DNA from 3 places in the Arthrobacter sp. YD2 genome. Region 1 is predicted to be linked to each of the others. Evidence: predicted binding sites of a transcription regulator. Region 1 holds the regulator's gene; each other region holds the start of a gene.
What was found. The regulator HrcA, encoded in region 1, represses chaperone genes, less so after heat shock. The targets are predictions, from matches to a motif close to TTNGCACTCGNNNNNNNCGAGTGCNAA.
Positions count from the first base shown of each region.

Region 2: the regulator HrcA is predicted to act here: its motif matches at 2,364-2,390, upstream of groL (chaperonin GroEL).
Region 3: the regulator HrcA is predicted to act here: its motif matches at 2,013-2,039, upstream of groES (co-chaperone GroES).

Region 1 covers NZ_JAUHHB010000002.1:345,770-350,047, reverse strand. The annotation lists gene QWJ37_RS08240 (16S rRNA (uracil(1498)-N(3))-methyltransferase) at 1-530, opposite strand, end outside; gene dnaJ (molecular chaperone DnaJ) at 532-1,671, opposite strand; gene hrcA (heat-inducible transcriptional repressor HrcA) at 1,801-2,814, opposite strand; gene QWJ37_RS08225 (DUF3097 domain-containing protein) at 3,026-3,874, shown strand; gene QWJ37_RS08220 (DUF4870 domain-containing protein) at 3,992-4,278, shown strand, end outside.
Region 2 covers NZ_JAUHHB010000003.1:745,069-749,346, reverse strand. The annotation lists gene QWJ37_RS14460 (cation diffusion facilitator family transporter) at 1-229, opposite strand, end outside; gene QWJ37_RS14455 (transporter substrate-binding domain-containing protein) at 232-717, opposite strand; gene QWJ37_RS14450 (DUF3263 domain-containing protein) at 831-1,163, shown strand; gene QWJ37_RS14445 (LytR C-terminal domain-containing protein) at 1,234-1,866, shown strand; gene QWJ37_RS14440 (cold-shock protein) at 1,987-2,190, shown strand; gene groL (chaperonin GroEL) at 2,547-4,184, shown strand.
Region 3 covers NZ_JAUHHB010000001.1:991,668-995,945, forward strand. The annotation lists gene QWJ37_RS04885 (ABC transporter permease) at 1-815, opposite strand, end outside; gene QWJ37_RS04890 (siderophore ABC transporter substrate-binding protein) at 902-1,846, opposite strand; gene groES (co-chaperone GroES) at 2,180-2,476, shown strand; gene groL (chaperonin GroEL) at 2,559-4,169, shown strand.

The sequences.
Region 1 (4,278 bases):
TCATGCAGCACAAGGACCAGGTCCGTGTCCGCGAGCCGGCGGGCCAGGCCCCGGCTGTCCAGGACGGGTTCCACGCCGGGAATCCAGGCGCGGCGCGACTGCTTGGCGGCCGCCGTGGTCAGAGCCTGCCACTTGGCCTGCCCCTTCACCGCCTTTTCCGTCTTCCAACGGACAATGCTGCGGTCCGACTGCCACGGAATGACGTGATCCACGCCCAGTTCAGTGGCTGCCTCCACTGCCTGCTCATCCCGGTCCCCCTTGGCCAGGGCCTGGACCAGGATGAAACGAACTGCTGCCGGTGGTTCCTCCGCCGCGTGTTCCACGCTCAGTTCCAGCAGCGAGGGGCCGGTCGCGGACACGGTACCGGTGAGGCGCCGGCCCGCGCCGTCGACAATGTCCACGTTTTCGCCCGCACTGATCCGCTTGACGGAAACGGCGTGCCGGGCCTCAGGCCCCTCCAGGCGGAATGTGTCCCCCGGACTGGCCGCGGCCACCTGCGCCGGGTCCCCGAAAAAGATGGGGTTGGTCATCTCAGAGGTTGCCCAGCCGGTCCCGCAGTTTGGCAAATACGCCGGTGCCCGAGCTGTTCAGCCGGCCTTCGCTGTATTCCTCACCGCGCAGCTGGGCCAGCCGGCGGAGCAGTTCCTCCTGCTCGGAATCCAGCTTCTGCGGGGTTTCCACGTGCAGGTGGACGCGCAGGTCGCCGCGTCCGTGGCCGCGCAGGTGCGTGACGCCGAGACCGTTGAGCACGGTGACCTCGCCGGACTGGGTGCCGGGCTTGACCGTGACGTCGCGTTCGCCGTCGAAAGTGTCCAATGTGACCGTGGTGCCCAGCGCTGCGGCGGTCATCGGCACCGTCAGGGTGGCATGGAGGTCATCGCCCTCGCGCAGGAAGGTGGGGTCATTATTGACCCGGATTTCCACGTAGAGGTCACCGGCGGGTCCGCCGGCGAGGCCGGCTTCGCCCTGCTGGCTCAGCTGGATCCGGGTTCCGGTGGCGACGCCGGCCGGGATCTTGATGTTCAGCGTGCGGCGGTTGCGGACGCGCCCCTCGCCGGAGCACTCGTGGCAGGGATCCGGAATGACCGTGCCGAAACCGTTGCAGGTGCCGCAGGGAGCCGAGGTCATGACCTGGCCCAGGATGGAGCGGACCGCCCGCTGGACCTGGCCGGTACCGTGGCAGATGTCGCAGGTACGCGGGGAGGTGCCGGGCTGGCAGCAGGACCCGTCACACGTGGGGCATACCACGGCGGTGTCGACGTCGATCTTTTTGTTGACGCCGAAGACAGCATCCTTGAGGTCAATCCGAACAGTAATCAGGGCGTCCTGGCCGCGCCGGCTGCGCGAGGCCGGGCCCCGGCCGCCGCCGGGTGCGCCGCCGCCGAAGAAGGTGTCGAAGATGTCCTGGAAGCCGAAGCCCTGGCCGCCGAAGCCGCCACCGCCGAAACCGTTGTCGGTTCCGTTTTCGTTCCCGGTGGTGTCATAGATACGCCGCTTCTCGGGATCGGAGAGGACCTCGTAGGCGTGCGTCACGGCCTTAAACTCGTCGGCGGCACCCGGAGCGTTGTTGACGTCCGGGTGCAGCTTGCGGGCAAGCTTCCGGTACGCCTTCTTGATTTCTTCACCGGTGGCGTCTCGTCCGACGCCCAGAACCTGGTAGTGATCGCTCACTCGTGCACATCGCTTCCTGCATTGCCTGCATTACCTGCCTTCATGGCTGAAGGCGTTGTTTGGAGTCCGGCAGGTTTCCCGGCCGGCGGGGCGGCCCGCCAACGGCTGGCCGCGTGGAGTTCAATAAGCCTAGTTATTCAGTATTCGGGACAAGTATCGGGCCACGGCACGGACCGCCGCCATGGTGTTGGGATAGTCCATCCGGGTGGGGCCCAGGATGCCGACCTTGGCGGAGGCATCCGGCCCGTAGCCGGTGGCCACCACCGAGGCTTCGGAGAGGCCGCCGTACGGGTTTTCCCGTCCGATCCGGACGGCAACACCCCGGGCGTCCTGTTCCATTTCGGAGAGCAGCCGGAGCATTACCACCTGTTCCTCCAGGGCTTCCAGCACGGGGCCGATGGTCAGCGGGAAGTCTACCGTGGAGCGGGCAAGGTTGGCCGTTCCGGCCATCACCATGCGGTCCTCCCGGTTAATTCCGGCGAGCAGCTCCAGGCTGTGCCCGAGGGCGTCGGCAACCCGGCGGCGCGCCGCCGGAACGGTCGCCAGGGCTTCGGCGACGTGGCCGGTAATGCTGCTGAGCGGCGTCCCGGCCAGAGAGGACAGGAAGTGCTGGCGGAGGTCCGAAAGGTCGGGTTCGGTCACGGGTTCGGGGACCGTGATAACCCGCTGCTCCACCCGGCCCGTGGTGGAGATGAGCACCACGAGCACCTGGGCCGGGGCCAGGAGCACAAACTCGATGTGCCGGATCTTGGCATTGCCGAGGTGCGGGTACTGCACAACCGCCACCTGGTTGGTCAGCTGGGACAGCAGCCGCACGGTCCGGTCCATCACGTCGTCGAGGTCGTCTGCACCCTCCAGCAGGGAGGAAATGGCGCGGCGTTCGGGTGCCGAGAGGGGCTTGACGTCGGAGATCCGGTCCACGAACAGACGGTAGCCCTTGTCGGTGGGGATGCGTCCTGCCGAGGTATGCGGGGCGGTAATCAGCCCTTCTTCCTCCAGGGCCGCCATGTCATTGCGAATCGTCGCCGAAGACACTCCCAGGTGGTGGCGTTCCACCAGGGCCTTGGATCCCACCGGTTCACGCGAATGGACGTAATCCTCAACAATGGCACGGAGGACCTCGAGTCGGCGTGGCTCACTCATGGTTTTCCCTCCCTGTTAATTGGCGGGCGCATCAGAAGGGCGCGTCCTTGTGATGCGGCGTGCGGAGCACCTGCGCCGCGGGGCGCCGCTTAGCACTCACAGTGTTCAAGTGCTAAGTCTAGTACGGAACGGCAGCGTTGTTAGCATTGAGGGATCCGCGGCCCCGCTGCGGTCAGCTCCCTGATTCAGCAACAGTAGCGAGGCAAGCAACGTGTCCAACTTCTCCTGGGGCCCGCAGGACATTACTGCGCCGGCCCGGACCACCCTGCGCAAAGTCGGTGCCGAATCCGGCCTGGTCCTGGAAGACGTCGCCACCGGCTGGGTGGGAGCGGTGATCCGGGTGGAAAAGTCCGGCGGGCTGCACCTTATGGTGCTGGAGGACCGCCGCGGCAAGCGGAAATCCTTTGAGCTCGGTTTTGGTTTCCTGCTGGAGGGCGAGCCCGTGGAGGTCACGGCCCCGCAGGCGGCCGGCACCAAAGCCGGTCCGGCACGCACGGCGTCAGGTTCGGTGAAGGTGGCCAACCAGCGCGCGCGCACCGCACGGGCGAGCCGTATCTGGGTGGAAGGCAAGCACGACGCCGAGCTGGTGGAGAAGGTCTGGGGTGATGATCTCCGGGTGGAGGGAATTGTCGTGGAGCCCCTGCACGGCGTGGATGACCTCTATTCCGCGGTGAAGGACTTCGCTCCCGGCCCGGGGCGCCGCCTCGGCATCCTGGTGGACCATCTGGTACCCGGCTCCAAGGAGTCCCGCATCGCCGCCGAAGCCATGACCTGCCCCGGCGCGCACGGGAACGTACTGATTGTGGGCCACCCCTACGTGGATGTCTGGCAGGCCATTAAACCCTCGGTAATCGGTCGCAGCGCCTGGCCGGTGGTCCCCCGGCACCTGGATTGGAAGACCGGGATCCTGCAGGGACTGGGCTGGCCCCACGCTGACCACACGGATGTGGCCGTGGGCTGGAAGAAGCTCCTTGGGCAGGTAAACACCTACGCCGATCTGGAACCGTCGCTGCTGGGCAGGGTCGAGGAAGTCATCGATTTCCTGACCGTGCCGGAATGAGACACACGACTCATCCGCCGTCGCCGTTCCGTTATAAAGCGGCCCAGCCAGTACTCTTGTTCAATACGTAGTAGCGGACCGACCCTGTGTCAGCACGAGTCAGAAGGAAATTACGCCGTGTCCAACACACGCCAGAATCACCAGCCACGACCGGATGAACACGGCAGCGGACAACGCCCTGTCTATCAGGGGGCACCGGCCAACGCCCTGCCCCTGACCGCCTCCGAAGACCGGCAGTGGGCAACCATGGCGCACTTTGGCGGCATCCTTGCTTTTGTTCCGTCGCTGATCATTTACCTTGTTTTCCGCGACCGCGGACCGTTCACCGCTCAGGAATCAAAGGAAGCGCTTAACTTCACGCTTCCGCCCAGCATTGCTGCCCTGATTGTCTGGATGCTGTCCTT
Region 2 (4,278 bases), on a different contig from region 1:
GGCGTTTTCCGGCGATCCGCACTCCCATCAGGAAGGCGAGCGGCGGGATGAAGGAGAGTGCGTCCTCGATACCTGCGGCCTTCATCGCCTGCGAATTGCCCATAACGGCAAAAACCAGGGTCACCGTCACGGCAAGGATGGCAATGGTGAGCCATTCGAGGTGGACGGCGCGGCGAAGGATCTTCTCCTGTTCCGCGTTGAGTTCGGTACGTCCAATCCAGGTGCTCACTGCTACTCCCCGTGTTCTGCCAGGAATTCCTCCAGCCGGACCAGGAAGGCGTTTTCCCCCAGCGGTGCCGCCATCACGAGCTTGCGCTGCTTGCCGTAACCATCCGTCACATCGGCATAGGGCCGGGTGAGGGCCGCCTTGTCGGTCCACGGGCTGGAATCGCTCAGGCCGCCAATGACCAGGTCAAGATCGCCTTCCGCGAGCCGCTGCATCAGGTGTTCCTCGCCGGACTCGAAGAATTCCACGTCCGCGTCTACGGATGCGGCGAAGTCACGAACCAGGTCCGTTTCGCTTCCGGCGGGTTCCCCGTCCCCGTCCACCTCCGTGAAGGGTGGGGCGTTGGACACACCCACGCGCAGGGTGCCGCCGGAAACACGCTCCAGTGTTCCCTCCGGATCCGCGGGCAGGGCACTGCAGGAAACCGTGAACGGCACCACCGTGCAGGCGAGGAACAGCAGCCAGACAAAACCGGGAAAGCGTCGAGTCATAGTCTGACCATAGCGCTGTTGCCTGCACAGCGTCCTTGTCCGCGGCAGTGCACTAAATGACAAGCCTGTTATTCCCAATTAGCATGTCTGAGTAGGCAGGACAAGGATCTTTCATGGGAGCACGTGTGGCTGAGGCAGCGGAAGCATCATCGGAAACCGGGCGGTTTTCCCTCGATGAATCGGTGGATCCGGACAGTCCGCTCGGCGTCAGGGAACAGCAGATGCTCGCACTGGAGCGGGCATGGTGGAAATACGCCGGCGCCAAGGAACAGGCCATCCGCGACCTGTTCGGGATGTCGGCCACCGCGTACTACCAGGTGCTGAACGCCCTCATCGATACCGAAGAGGCGCTGGCCCATGACCCGATGCTGGTCAAGCGACTGCGTAGACTACGTACGACCCGCCAGAACGCCCGTACCGCCCGCCGTATGGGCTCCGGCATCTAGCTCCGGTCCACCAACCACCATTTGGCGGCCCAGGATGCGGCGCCACCAGAACAAGGATTGATTCTCCACTATGAGCCAATACCCCAGGGACGAGTTCGACAAGGTCCCCGAAACCTCGGCGCGGCAGGGCGTGCACCGTGAACGCCTCATTCCGTCGCGTTCACGCGGCCTGGGCCTGCTGATCACCGTGGGCGTACTCGCACTGGTCATCGGCCTGGCCGCCTACTTTGTGGTGCCGCGCCTGGGCATTGACCTGGGTGGCGCAGATCCTGAAGCCTCTTCGACGGCGTCGGCACCCGCCGAGCCCGCGGCTTCCCCCACGCCCACACCTGAGGACACCGCCGGCGAGACAGAGGAAGCCGAGGAAACCGCGGCGCCGAGTCCCGCGGCCACGCCCGAGCCCACGCCCTCAGCCGAGCCCGAACCGGCGGTGGACCGGACGCAGCCCGTGACAGTGCTTAACGCCAGTGGAATCAGCGGTCTTGGTGCCTCCGTTTCCGGCCGGATCTCCGGCGCCGGGTGGCCGGTGGGGACGGTGGGTAACTGGACCGGAGTGCCCCAGCAGGCCTCGGGTGTCTATTACAGCTCACCGGACCAGGCAGCCAACGCCCGCGAGGTTGCTGCGCAGCTCGGCATCCCCACGGTTATGGAAACACCCGGATTTGCCGTAGTTACGGTGGTCCTTGGACCCGGATTCCAGTAGCCGCACGGCGAAAAACACCAAAACGTTATCCTCCTGCCCGCATGTGATGCAGAACACCATGGTTAGAGTAATGCCAGCCGCCGGAGGGCGGCACTGAAAAATCACGGTTGGAGAAAGAGCATGGCGCAGGGGATCGTCAAGTGGTTCAACGGGGAGAAGGGGTACGGCTTCATTACCCTCGACGAAGCGGAAACGGATGTATTTGTTCACTGGTCCTCGATCCAGGCCTCGGGTTACCGGACCTTGGAAGAGGGTCAGCGGGTCGAGTTTGAAATAGGCCAGGGGCAGAAGGGTCCCCAGGCTGAAGAGGTCCGGGCCGTATAGCGGCCCGGCGCGGGCCTTGCCCCGTCCCGTACAGGGGAATAAAAGCAGCGGTGGAGTATCAGCTCCGCCGCTGCTTTTGCTTCTCCGGCAGCCTGTACAGGGGATCACTGTGAGGCGCCCGGCAGGGCGGCGTGATGGCTTGCACTCAGTGTGCGGGAGTGCTAATTATTGACTTAGCACTCTTGCCGGATGACTGCTAAAAGTCCGACGGCGTTGAGTGAACCAGCAACCCACTGGGGTGAGGTCAGGGGAGCGCGTAAAGAGATCGCGCGAGCCTGGCCGTCCGTCGCGGGCACCTCGGCAGGAATGCAACATTTTGCTCCAAGCATGACTGTTCCGGAAGGACGATAGCCGTTATGGCCAAGATCATTGCATTTGAAGAAGAGGCACGCCGCGGCCTCGAGCGCGGGCTGAACACCCTCGCCGATGCCGTCAAGGTGACCCTCGGCCCGCGTGGCCGCAACGTGGTTCTGGAAAAGAAGTGGGGTGCCCCCACGATCACCAACGATGGTGTTTCCATCGCCAAGGAGATCGAGCTGGACGATCCCTACGAGAAGATCGGCGCAGAGCTGGTCAAGGAAGTTGCCAAAAAGACTGACGATGTTGCCGGTGACGGCACCACCACGGCAACCGTCCTGGCCCAGGCACTGGTTCGGGAAGGCCTGCGCAACGTTGCCGCCGGCGCCGACCCGCTGAGCCTGAAGCGCGGCATCGAGAAGGCCGTTGCGGCCGTCACCGAAGAGCTGCTCGCTTCCGCCAAGGAAATCGAGACCAAGGAGCAGATTGCTGCTACCGCTTCCATCTCCGCCGGTGACCAGCAGATCGGCGACCTGATCGCCGAGGCACTGGACAAGGTGGGCAAGGAAGGCGTCATCACGGTCGAGGAGTCCAACACCTTCGGCCTGGAGCTGGAACTCACCGAAGGCATGCGCTTCGACAAGGGCTACATCTCCGGTTACTTCGTCACCGACGCAGAGCGCCAGGAAGCGGTCCTCGAGGATCCGTACATCCTGATCGTCAACTCCAAGATCTCCAACGTCAAGGATCTGGTTGCCGTCCTCGAGAAGGTCATGCAGTCCGGCAAGCCGCTGCTGATCATCGCCGAAGACGTTGAGGGCGAAGCCCTTGCCACCCTCGTGGTCAACAAGATCCGCGGCACCTTCAAGTCCGTAGCCGTCAAGGCACCGGGCTTCGGCGACCGCCGCAAGGCCCAGCTGGCTGACATCGCCATCCTCACCGGTGGCCAGGTCATTGCCGAAGAAGTTGGCCTGAAGCTTGAAAACGCCACGCTCGACCTGCTCGGCAAGGCCCGCAAGGTTGTTGTCACCAAGGACGAGACCACCATCGTTGAAGGTGCAGGCGACGCCGAAGAGATCGCCGGCCGCGTGAACCAGATCCGCGCCGAGATCGAGAACTCCGATTCCGACTACGACCGCGAGAAGCTGCAGGAACGCCTGGCCAAGCTGGCCGGCGGCGTTGCAGTCATCAAGGCCGGTGCCGCAACCGAGGTTGAGCTGAAGGAACGCAAGCACCGCATTGAGGACGCCGTCCGCAACGCCAAGGCTGCCGTTGAAGAAGGCATCGTCGCCGGTGGCGGCGTTGCACTCATCCAGGCCGGCCTGAAGGCCTTCGCCAACCTGAACCTTGAGGGTGACGAAGCAACGGGCGCCAACATTGTCCGCGTTGCCATCGACGCTCCGCTGAAGCAGATCGCCTTCAACGCCGGCATGGAGCCGGGCGTTGTGGTGGACAAGGTCCGCGGCCTGCCCGAAGGCTTCGGCCTGAACGCAGCCACCGGCGAGTACGAAGACCTGCTGGCAGCCGGCGTCAACGATCCGGTAAAGGTGACCCGCTCTGCCCTGCAGAACGCGGCCTCCATCGCCGGCCTGTTCCTGACCACCGAAGCTGTGGTTGCGGACAAGCCGGAGAAGGCCGCTCCCGCCATGGGCGGCGGCGACGAAATGGCCGGCATGGGCGGCATGGGCGGCTTCTAAGCCCCCGGTTGCTCCCAGCTGGCGCGTAAACAGGCGCGGTACCCGGACAGGGTGCCGCGCCTGTTGCGTTACCCCGGACCGGAGGGCCCTCCGG
Region 3 (4,278 bases), on a different contig from region 1:
AGGCCGAGGAACGGCACCGAGCCGACACTGACAACCACAACGGCGCTGATCAGGGACACAATGATCAGCCCCAGTGTCATCACGCGGTTGTAGTTGAGGCCGAGGTTGGTGGTGAAATCCTGGCCCATGCCCGCGACGGTGAAGCGGTCAGCGGCCAGGTATCCGATGAGGGTCAGCGCGCCAACAATCCAGAGCAGTTCATAACGCCCCCGCAGTACGCCGGAGAAGTCGCCGACCATCCAGCTGTTCAGGGTCTGCAGCAGATCGAACCGGTAGGCGAAGAACGTGGTGACGGCAGCAATCACGCCGCCGAGCATAATGCCCACCAGCGGCACGATCAGCGTGTTCCGCAGCGGGATCCGGCGCAGGACCAGCAGGAAGAGTGCGGTTCCGGCAATGGCGAACACCGTGGCGGTGGACATTTTGGCCAGCAGTGAGGCGCCGGGGATAAACACCGTCACCACCAGGATGCCAAGGGATGCGGATTCCACGGTGCCCACGGTGGACGGTTCAACGAACTTGTTGCGGGCCATCAGCTGCATGATGAGGCCGGCGACGCTGAGGGCCATGCCGGCCAGGATGATGCTCAGGGTCCGCGGGAGGCGGCTGATCCAGAAAATGTGCCAGGCATGTTCATCGCCGGCAAGCAGGGCGGGCAGGGACACGTCGCTGACACCGACGAACATGGACACAACGGCAAGCACCAGGACGGCGGTTCCGCCCACTATCAGCATTGCCCCGGGGCCGGGACGCCGCCGGCCAACGCCGGCAGCTCCGGCAGGTGCCGGAGCCGGAGGGGAGAGGATTGCAGTCATGTTGCTTTTCCATCTTCCGCACCAGGCCGGCCTCCCTGGATGCGGGAGGCCGGCCGGCGAGGATTTAGCAGGAGCGTGGAAGCGGGCTAGGAAATGCCGTCCTGAACTGCGCTGACCATGGCGTCAACGTTGTTCAGGCCGTAGCCCACGAGGTACCAGCTGGAGGAATCCAGCATGGTGATGCGGTCATTGCGCGCTGCTTCGGTTCCCTGCACAAGCTCGTTGTCCAGGACAGCGGAGGCGACCTCGCCTGCGTTGCCGACGGCGACGTCGCGGTCAATCACGAACAGGTTGTCCGGGTTTTTTTCCGCGATGTATTCAAAGCCCACGCGTTCGCCGTGCTGGGCTTCGGACTTGATGTCAGCTGCGGTGGCAACGCCGAGGACGTCGTGCACCAGGCCGAAGCGCGAACCCGCTCCGTACGCGGTCAGCTCGCCGCCGCTGGTCATAATGATGAGGCCGTTGCCGGCGTCCGCCGCGGTTGCCTTGGTCTCTTCGACCTTGGCGTCCAGGGCGGCGAGCTTGTCCTCGACCTCGGCTTCCTTGCCGAAGATTTCCCCGATGATTTCGGTGTTGGAGATGAAGGAGTTCCACGGATCCGCGGCATCGGTGCTGAGGTTGATCGTGGGGGCGATCTTGGAGAACTCATCGTAGTAATCGGCAGTGCGGCCGGACATGATGATCAGGTCGGGGGCGCCGGCATTGATGGCCTCGAAATCGGGTTCCTTCATGCTGCCGATCTTGGCGTAGTCATCCGAGCCGTACTTGGAGAGGCTTTCCGGGAAGTTTGCGGCCGGGACACCGTCAACGTCAATGTCGAGGGCATCCAGGGTGTCGAGTGCGCCGAGGTCGAAGGTGTAGACGGTCTCCGGGTTGACCGGAACATCGGTGCTGCCCTGTGTGTGCTCAACCGTAACGGTCGAGTCGGAGGTCGAGTCGGCGTCGGCTTCTGCTGCTTCGGTGGAGCAGGCGCTGAGCGCAAGGAGGGACACGAGGGCGGTTCCGGCCAGCAGGCGGGACTTGGTGATCATGGGGGCTCCGGTGAGAGTCGATGTGCCTACCGCAGGAATAGGACACAGAAATGTTTTCTAATGGTGCGCGCAGATGAAAACTATCCCGTTAGGTAAGCCTAAGCAAATTCGGTTTACGTCATTGGTACCCCGGAGGCGTAATCCTGCGCACGTGATCCACGCAGCTCTGGCACTCACCTTGACCGAGTGCTAACCAATGCATAAAGTCTGACTTAGCACTCCGCACGTGAGGGTGCTAACTCCCCGAAGGGAAGCGCGAACCGGCACCGCGACGACGGCCAGCGCCAACCGACGGCCCCAAACCCGTTAGAAACTACGCAAAGGAGAGCCCGAGTGTCGGTCTCTATTAAGCCGCTTGAGGATCGTATTGTTGTCCGCCCGCTCGAAGCTGAGCAGACCACTGCTTCCGGCCTCGTTATCCCGGACACTGCCAAGGAAAAGCCCCAGGAGGGCGAAGTAGTTGCAGTTGGACCCGGCCGCGTTGACGACAACGGCAACCGCGTTCCGGTTGACGTTGCCGAAGGCGACGTTGTCATCTACTCCAAGTACGGTGGAACCGAAGTCAAGCACGGCGGCCAGGAATACCTGGTGCTGTCCGCCCGCGACGTGCTGGCCGTCGTCGTAAAGTAGTTCCCCTTGAAAACCCCGGCCACCATTCTGGCCGGGGTTTTCTGATGTAGGTGCAGATGTAGTTGTCGGAAAGGACACACACATGGCAAAGCAGTTGGAGTTCAATGACTCCGCCCGTCGCTCGCTGGAAGCCGGCGTCGATAAGCTGGCCAACGCAGTCAAGGTAACCCTCGGCCCGCGCGGCCGTAACGTTGTCCTGGCCAAGACCTGGGGCGCCCCCACCATCACCAACGACGGCGTCACCATTGCCCGCGAAGTTGAGCTGGAGGATCCGTACGAGAACCTCGGTGCACAGCTGGCCAAGGAAGTAGCCACCCGGACCAACGATGTTGCCGGCGACGGCACCACTACGGCTACCGTGCTGGCACAGGCGCTGGTCAAGGAAGGCCTGCGCAATGTTGCCGCGGGTGCAGCTCCCGGCGCGCTCAAGCGCGGCATCGAGGTCTCCGTGGATGCTGTTGCCAAGCGTCTGCTGGAAAACGCCAAGCCGGTTGAAGGCAACCAGGTGGCCCACGTGGCTGCCATCTCGGCGCAGAGCACCGAGATCGGTGAACTGCTGGCACAGGCCTTCGATACCGTCGGCAAGGACGGTGTCATCACCATCGAGGAATCCTCCTCGACGCAGACCGAACTGGTCATCACCGAGGGCATGCAGTTCGACAAGGGCTACCTCTCCCCGTACTTCGTCACGGACGCAGAGCGTCAGGAAGCCGTCCTCGAAGACGCGCTGATCCTGATCAACTCCGGCAAGATCTCCTCCGTGGCCGAGTTCCTGCCGCTGCTGGAAAAGGCACTGCAGGCCTCCAAGCCGCTGTTCATCATTGCCGAAGACGTGGACGGCGAAGCGCTCTCCACCCTGGTGGTCAACAAGATCCGCGGCACCCTGAACGTGGTTGCCGTCAAGGCTCCCGGGTTCGGCGACCGCCGCAAGGCCATGATGCAGGACATCGCAACCCTCACGGGTGCGCAGGTGGTCAGCCCCGACCTGGGCCTGAAGCTGGACCAGGTTGGTCTGGAGGTCCTGGGCTCTGCCCGCCGGATCACGGTCACCAAGGACAACACCACCATTGTTGACGGAGCCGGCTCCGAAGCCGACGTCGCCGACCGCGTGGCACAGATCCGTGCCGAGATTGAGCGCACGGACTCGGACTGGGACCGCGAAAAGCTCCAGGAACGCCTGGCCAAGCTCTCTGGCGGCATCGGCGTCATCCGCGTGGGTGCAGCCACCGAGGTGGAGCTGAAGGAAAAGAAGCACCGCATCGAAGATGCTGTTTCCTCCACCCGTGCAGCCCTGGAAGAGGGCATTGTGGCCGGCGGCGGTTCCGCGCTGGTCCACGCCTCACAGGCGCTGGACACCGACTCGGAGGTGGCCAAGCTGGAAGGCGACGCTGCCACTGCCGTCGGCCTGGTCCGCCGTGCACTGGCCCAGCCGCTGCGCTGGATCGCCGAGAACGCCGGGGCCGAAGGCATGGTTGTTGTATCCAAGGTGGGCGACCTGAAGGTCAACAACGGCTTCAACGCCGCCACCGGCGAGTACGAGGACCTGATCGCCGCCGGCATCATCGACCCGGTCAAGGTCACCCGCTCGGCACTGCGCAACGCCGCCTCGATCGCTTCGCTGGTACTCACCACCGAAGCCCTCGTAGTGGAGAAGCCGGCCGAAGAGGATGAGGATCACGGACACCAGCACTAGCCGGTAACCCCTCGCTTCACGCGAAGGCCCCGCCCGCGGTCACCGTTCCGCGGACGGGGCCTTTTGTGTGTCCGGACGGGAAGGCGGACGCCGCCACGGCGCAGTACCT